2 linked regions of the Gloeobacter violaceus PCC 7421 genome follow. The protein of the gene in region 2 binds, or shares a complex with, the protein of the main gene of each other region. Links are inferred from orthologs where the notes say so. Each region holds a gene or a part of one and is shown on either strand. Other genes may lie near its edges.

The links.
Region 1: the proteins of tsaE (region 2) and tsaD are in contact, whole or in part, in a crystal structure (PDB 6N9A), measured with the Thermotoga maritima proteins. The link is inferred for Gloeobacter violaceus PCC 7421 from one-to-one orthologs. Residues at the interface, in WP_004082108.1 of Thermotoga maritima: Leu37, Gly38, Lys46, Lys57, Val59, Lys60, Ser61, Thr63, Phe64, Thr65, Leu66, Met67, Val69, Pro71, Tyr82, Arg83, Leu84, Asp86, Asp88, Phe89, Asp93, Ile128, Asp130, Glu131, Arg134; in WP_004082750.1 of Thermotoga maritima: Cys10, Asp11, Arg49, His50, Leu82, Gly84, Gly135, Gly136, Glu154, Thr155, Leu156, Asp157, Asp158, Ser159, Glu162, Asp165, Lys166, Arg169, Leu170, Tyr175, Lys213, Thr214, Leu217, Tyr218, Gln221, Arg222, Asn324.

What each region holds. Positions count from the first base shown.
Region 1 is NC_005125.1:1,446,659-1,449,937, forward strand. The notes cover bases 125-3,092. They hold tsaD (tRNA (adenosine(37)-N6)-threonylcarbamoyltransferase complex transferase subunit TsaD), read right to left. Parts: upstream 2,139-3,092; coding sequence 1,110-2,138; downstream 125-1,109. Other genes in these bases: GLL_RS07025 (hypothetical protein), read right to left, coding at 125-1,052; GLL_RS07035 (hypothetical protein), read right to left, coding at 2,135-2,971. In the rest of the region: GLL_RS07020 (HAD-IA family hydrolase), read right to left, coding at 1-60; more of GLL_RS07025, read right to left, coding at 66-124; GLL_RS07040 (carotenoid biosynthesis protein), read left to right, coding at 3,168-3,279.
Region 2 is NC_005125.1:3,191,383-3,194,562, forward strand. The notes cover bases 312-3,180. They hold tsaE (tRNA (adenosine(37)-N6)-threonylcarbamoyltransferase complex ATPase subunit type 1 TsaE), read right to left. Parts: upstream 2,041-3,180; coding sequence 1,582-2,040; downstream 312-1,581. Other genes in these bases: GLL_RS15435 (alkaline phosphatase D family protein), read right to left, coding at 312-1,499; GLL_RS15445 (NYN domain-containing protein), read left to right, coding at 2,088-2,612; GLL_RS15450 (pantothenate kinase), read left to right, coding at 2,623-3,180. Outside these bases: more of GLL_RS15435, read right to left, coding at 1-311. UniProt on the Escherichia coli protein: Required for the formation of a threonylcarbamoyl group on adenosine at position 37 (t(6)A37) in tRNAs that read codons beginning with adenine.

The sequences.
Region 1 (3,279 bases), 1.7 Mb from region 2 along the record:
GTAAATTTCGCCCACCGAGCCGCGTACTCCGAACAGAGTACCGACGGCGTCAAAGAGCACCGCCTTCACTGACCGGCACCCAGGGTACCCCGCAGCCAGGTCGCCTCCAGGGGTGCCGAGCGCACTTCGAAGATCCAGCTTTCCTGGCCGTCGTCACCCCTCAAAAGTGCCCAGCCGCCCTGCCACTGGCTCTCGTCCTTCAAAGCCGACAGGCCGACTTCACCGGCCAACTGGGCCACCCGTGCCACCCGCGCGAGGGGGACGGCCTGGGAAACGGGATCTTGCACGACGACCTGGGCACTCCAGAGGCCCGCGTTGAGGCTGAGGCGCAACTGGGCGGGCCACTCGCAGCGCTCCAGAAAAGTCTGCAACAGGGCAGGCTCGATCTGGGGGACAGAGGCGGCGGGGCGAACCTGCACGATGCGCTGCCCGGCGCCCACCGGTCCGGCGGCGCGCACCGGCAGGTCCGGATAAGCCTGCGCGAGGGGAGGAACCGAGTTGATGAAATGGGTCTGCCAGAGGATGCGGGCCGCCTCGATCCAGGTCCAGAGCATCTGCCAGGTGGGCGTCCATGGGCCGCCGCGCGGCGGCCGAACCTTCCAGGCGCGCGGGCGCTTCTCGATGAGCGCCTGGATCTGGGCATTATCGAGATCGCCCAATCCGGCCGGAAGAAACTGGATCGCGCCTTGCGCGTCTACTTCAAAATGTTCCGCGCGCAAGTGCAACGCCTCAAGGCCCGCCTGCAAAAACGGCACGAACGCTTCTACCTCCTCGTCCTCGTCCCAGTGGCCGAGTTTTGGGAAGTCCTGAATGCAGGCAATCAACGGCGGGGTTTCGAGGCTAAATACCCGCCACTCCTCGCCACCGATGAGCGAGCGGATGGTCTCCGTGCCCTCGACCACCAGTTCACTGTCAGGCGGCTCCTTCCAGGATCGCACCGGCCCGGGGAGGTAGAGTTTCCATTGCTCCCCCTCGCCGCGCCAGACGTTGAACTGTTCCGAGATGGCCGCCCGCGCCCAGGGTTTGTCCAGTATTTCTGCCAGTGCGAACACCCGTCCACTCCAGGGGTCGTATCCGTAGGCTCAATTGTCCCACATTGTGACCAGCGCTCAAGGGACCGGCAGGCACTGGTAAAGGCTGTCACACGCTTCGAGCGACAAGCGCGATTGCACCGGCAGATCGAGAGATGAACGGAACCCCCTCTCGAAGCGGGCCACCCCGGCGCAGGCGATCATCGCCGCGTTGTCGGTACAAAAGTGCATCGGCGGGAAAACGGCCCGGTAGGGTCCGGCTTGCCCGAGGCGTTCGCGCAAGCCGCGGTTGGCGGAGACGCCCCCCGCCACCACCACCGTGTCATAGCCGGTGTGGGCCAGGGCCAACTCCACCCGCTCGGCCAGGGTCTCTACCACGGTGCGCTGGAAGCTCGCGGCCAGATCCGCCCGGTCGATGGGCAGACGCTGGAGCCGGTGTTTTTCGGCCAGGCGCAGCACGGCGGTCTTCAGGCCGCTGAAGCTGGTGTCGAAGGGCGATTCGACCCGCCCCCCCGGCAGCGCAAAGGCGCGCGGGTCTCCCCGCTGCGCCAATTTGTCGATCGCAGGACCGCCCGGGTAACCAAGTCCCAGTACCCGCGCCACCTTGTCGTAGGCTTCGCCCACGGCGTCGTCGCGGGTGCGCCCCAGGATGCGGTAGCGGCCATGATCCTCGACAGCCACCAAGCTGGTGTGTCCCCCCGAGACGAGCAGACACAAAAAGGGCGGCTCCAGGGCCGGGTCGCTCAAAAAAGCCGAGTAGATGTGACCTTCGAGGTGGTGGATGCCGACCAGCGGCCTGGCGTGAACGAGAGCCAGGGTCTTGGCTGCCATCGATCCCATCAGCAACGAGCCGACCAGGCCGGGAGCACAGGTAAAGGCGACAGCGTCGATGTCGGCCCACCCCAGGCCGCCCTCGGCAAAACACGCCGCGATCACCCCGCCCAACGCCTGCAGGTGCTCGCGCGAGGCGACCTCCGGCACAACACCGCCGGTCAGGCGGTGCACGTCGATTTGCGAAGCGATGATCGACGCGACGACGGTCCGACCGCGCACGATGGCGGCGGCGCTTTCGTCACAACTGGTCTCGATGGCAAAGATGGTTGTCACAGCAGCGATTCGAGGGCGCGCAGCATCCGGGTTTGATAGTCAAGGTGTCCCCTCGCTCGATCGTAATCCAAGCAATCGCGGTGCTGGGCTTCGACATTGAAGTAGCGCACACGGTTGCGGGCCGCCCACACCGAGAGCGACCCGTCATCGGCTATACGGGCGGGCTGCAGCACAACGTTGAATCCCAAGGTGCGCAGGGCGTCAAAATCGCCTGCCTCGGTGACTAGAAAAAAATCGTCCGGATCCGCGCCGGTGGCCCGGTAGACGGCCGGCTTTTCGGAGCGCTTGAAGACGCTGCGCACGTTCAGGCTGCCGTCGGTGTTGTTGTGCAGCCCCACCAGCGGCCCGTAGGAGCGCCCGAGCCATTCCCCAAGTGTGGCCAATACCTGTGCGCCGATGCGGGCGAAATGGGTACCCGCCAGATCTAGATCCGTAGGCCCAAAGCTCGCCGCAGCCGGAGGCACCACGGCGCACTTGGGCCGCAAGGCGGTAATCTGTGCAGCCACCACCCGCGGCTCGGAGTACATCCGGTTGGGATCGCACCAGAGGCGGCGACCGCCCAGGTGTTGATAGATGTAGCGCCGACCTGTCTGTTGAAGTTCGATGAGCACCCCGGAAGGACGGCTTTGCCACCACCGCTCCACCGCGCGCACCGCGATGTTTTCGTCGTCGTGGGGAACAAAGTAAAGCGGCCCCGGCTGCCCACTGTCGCGGACCACCAGCTTCAGCTTGTCCGCCGGATTGCCGAGCAGGACCGAGTGCTCTCCGGCTGCAGCCGACAATCCTCCCACCGGCAGCGCCCCCAGCAAATTCAACACTTCTCGCCGCCGCATCCGGCCTCCCGAGCTTCTACCATAGAATCAACCCGATCCCGGCCTTGGCTCGGCTACCCACCAAACTGGACGCCGCCTTCTCTGACCGGGCTGTCGATGCCGTATACTGCTGGTTGTGAAGTTTTGTTTCCGGCAAAGCCTTGTCGGTGCGCTTCACGCTGTGGCTCATCTTGGCTGTTCTCATACGAGTTATTCGATGAAATCATTAAACCTGGCCAGAAACGTTCTGACCTCGTTGCACATCGGATCGCTGCTTTTCGGGCTGTACGGGCTGGTGATTCTGCCGCGCTCGCCGGAATTTCTGGCAA
Region 2 (3,180 bases):
TGGTACTTGAGATCGACGTACTCGATATACGGATTGGACTGCTGCAACAGCGGAGCTGCCAATGGCGTCGGATCGATGAGGCCGCCCAACAGCTCGAAGACGCCCGCCGAACTGACCGAGCCGCCCACCACCTCCACCGCCACCGACGGGCTCGCCGGATCGGTGAAATCGGGCTTGAGGACGCCCGCGTAGCAGTTGTGGATATCGCCGGTCCAGACCACGACGTTGCGGATTTGCTTGTCGGCAATAAACGAAAGCAGCTCGGTGCGCTCGGCAGGATAGCCGTCCCAGGCATCCAGGTTGATGTAGAGCGTCAGCCCATTCGCCTCGGAGACGATATCGCCCTCCACGCGGCGCGGGCGGCCGAAAAAGCGCGGCGGCTTACCCGTGGGCCGACCGTCCGTACCGATGTCGAACGCCACGAAGCGCACCAGCATCATTTCGTTAAGAAGCACCTTCCAGCGCGCCTGTGAACCGAGCAAATTTTTCTTGAGCCAACTGCGCTGCTGATAGCCCAGCATCGTGCGCGCCGGATCTTCGAGTTCGGGGCAGCCGGGGCTCAAAAAGTCGCTGGCGCAGACCACACCGTCGCGAAACTGGCGCAAGTCGAGCACGAACAAATCCGCAAGAGCGCCAAACGAGAGCTTGCGGTAGAGCCGCACCACCGCCTTGTCGTCCACGACCGTAAGGGGAGTGACCGGCTCGACCGGTAGGTACTCTAGAAAGGCCGTGTAGCCCGCCAGTTGGCGCGCCTTTTGCTCCTCGCTCACCAGGTCGCGCCCGGCGTAATTGTTGAACACCTCGTGGTCGTCCCACAGGTGGATCCAGCAGAACAGACGGCGCACCTCGCGAAAGTCGGGATCGCTCAAGTAGAGCTTGTACTTGGCGCGGTACTCTTCGAGGGTCCTCGCCTCACCGCCGCCAATCGTGTCCTCGCGCACCTGGCCGTTCTGGAAGCCCGCATCACCCGTCTCGTAAATGTTGTCGCCCAGGTGAATGCAGTAGTCGGCGTCGTCATCCTGGCAAATGGCGGCATAGACCGTGTAGAAGCCCTGGGTGTAATCCTGGCAGGAGACGTAGGCAAAGGTCAGTTGTTCGATGCTGCTGTCGGGGTCGGGGGCAGTCTTGGTGCGGCCTGTGACGCTGGTGTAGCCAGTATCGGTGGTGAACCGGTAATAGTAGCGCGTAAAAGGCTCCAGGCCGCCGGTGCGCATCTTGACGGTGAAGTCGTGACCGGCGTCCGTGGTGACGCTGCCCTGGAGAACCACGGAGGCAAAATCCTCCGTCAGCGAGACTTCGAAATGGACCGTCAGCGGTCCGCCGTTCTGAAACGCTTCCGGCACCCGCGTCCAGAGCACCACCCCATCGGAGCGCGGATCGCCCGAGGCGACGCCGTAATCGTCGGCACCCTGGGCGGCGGCCCGGCGCCTCGGATTGACGGACAGCAACAGCGCCGGGGCGACCAAGGCGCCTTTGATTACCGTGCGACGATTGAACATCGGACGCGCTCCAGGCAGGCAGGACAGAGCAACGCTACTGCTGCAGTATTAAGGCCCCGTTAAGGCATGTGCCCATACCGGCTTAGGGCCACCGACAGTACTTGCTCAAACACCCCAAAAAGCTTGCAGCAGATGGACCGTGGGCGTTCAGGCAAGCACTGCGCGGCTCGTGCCAATCGAGAAATATACGCAGATATTCCCCAGGCATAAACGGCAGTCGCTCGGCCCACTCTATCGCGACTATTGTCCGGGCGTCCCACATTTCCTCCAGGCCGAGGGCAGGCACCTCCTCGGGAGAGAGCCGGTACAGATCGACATGGACGAGCGGCCGTGTTGCCTGCGGGTACTCTTCGATGAGAGCGAAGGTGGGGGAGGTGACCGGTTCCTCGATGCCGAGCGCCGCAGCCAATCCTTGAATGCAGGTCGTCTTGCCCGCACCGAGATCGCCGTCAAACAGCAGCACCACGCCCGGCTGCCAGCACTCGGCCAACCGCGCCCCCAGCGTTCGCGTCGCCTCGGCGTCGGGCAACAGGATTTTCATCGCCGAATGTGACAAGATTGATACAAAGGCCCGTTTCCGAAGCGGCAGTGCAAACGATTTTACTGGTGGATGGCTACAACGTGGTCGGGGCCTGGCCCAGGCTGGCACGGCTGCGCGACCGCCACAGTCTGGAAGCGGCCAGAAACGAGCTTGTCGAGCAACTGGCAGGCTACGCCAGTTTTCGCGGCTACCGCGCGGTGCTGGTCTTCGACGCCCAATTGGTCACCTCGCCGCTGGTACGCGCGAGCGAGACGCCCCACCTTGAAGTGTGCTTTACCGATTACGAACAGACCGCCGACAGTTTTATCGAGCAGTACAGCTACCAGTTGCTGCGCGAGAACCGGCGTCGCCGGGTGATGGTGGCCACCTCCGACCGGGCGCAGCAGGTGCTCGTACTTGCCCAGGGGGCCGACTGGCTATCCTCCGAGCAGCTGCTCAAAGAAGTTGAAGCCGCCCGCCGCCAGCTGCGCGAGGACCTGCGCAACCGCAAAGCCCGGCCAAGCAATAAACTCGCCGACCGACTCGATCCGACGGTGCGCGACAAACTTGCCCGTTGGCGCTTCGGCGAATAGGACGGCCGCCGTGTGGCTTGCAGTCAATATCGGCAACAGCCGCCAGCACTGGGGCTGGTTCACCGGAACAAAGCTGGTGCGGACGCTGGATTTTCCGCTCACTCACTGGGACGCGCAGGCTCCAGATGCGGCCGAGCAAATCGTAGTCGCCTCGGTAACGACCACCCATCTGGAGCGCTGGCGCACCTTGCCCCATGCCCGTATCTTGAACCTTGCGGATGTGCCCCTATCCGGTACGTATCCCACCCTCGGAATCGACCGGGCACTGAATTTGATCGCCGCCGCCGACGCTTACGGTTGCCCGGCCCTGGTGACTGACTTCGGAACCGCCATCACCCTGAGTGCGGTCGATGAGTTCGGCCGCTTTTGCGGCGGGGCCATCCTGCCGGGGCTGGGCACGCAGTTGCGCGCCCTGGAACATTTCACCGCCGCCTTACCGGCGGTGGACTTGCCCGAACCTTGGCCGCCGCTATTGGCCCGCACCACCCAAGCAGCAATTCAAAGCGGTGTGGTGCGGGTGACCCTCGCAGGTCTTGCGCAATTTCTCGAATCCTGGAAGCGGCAGTAT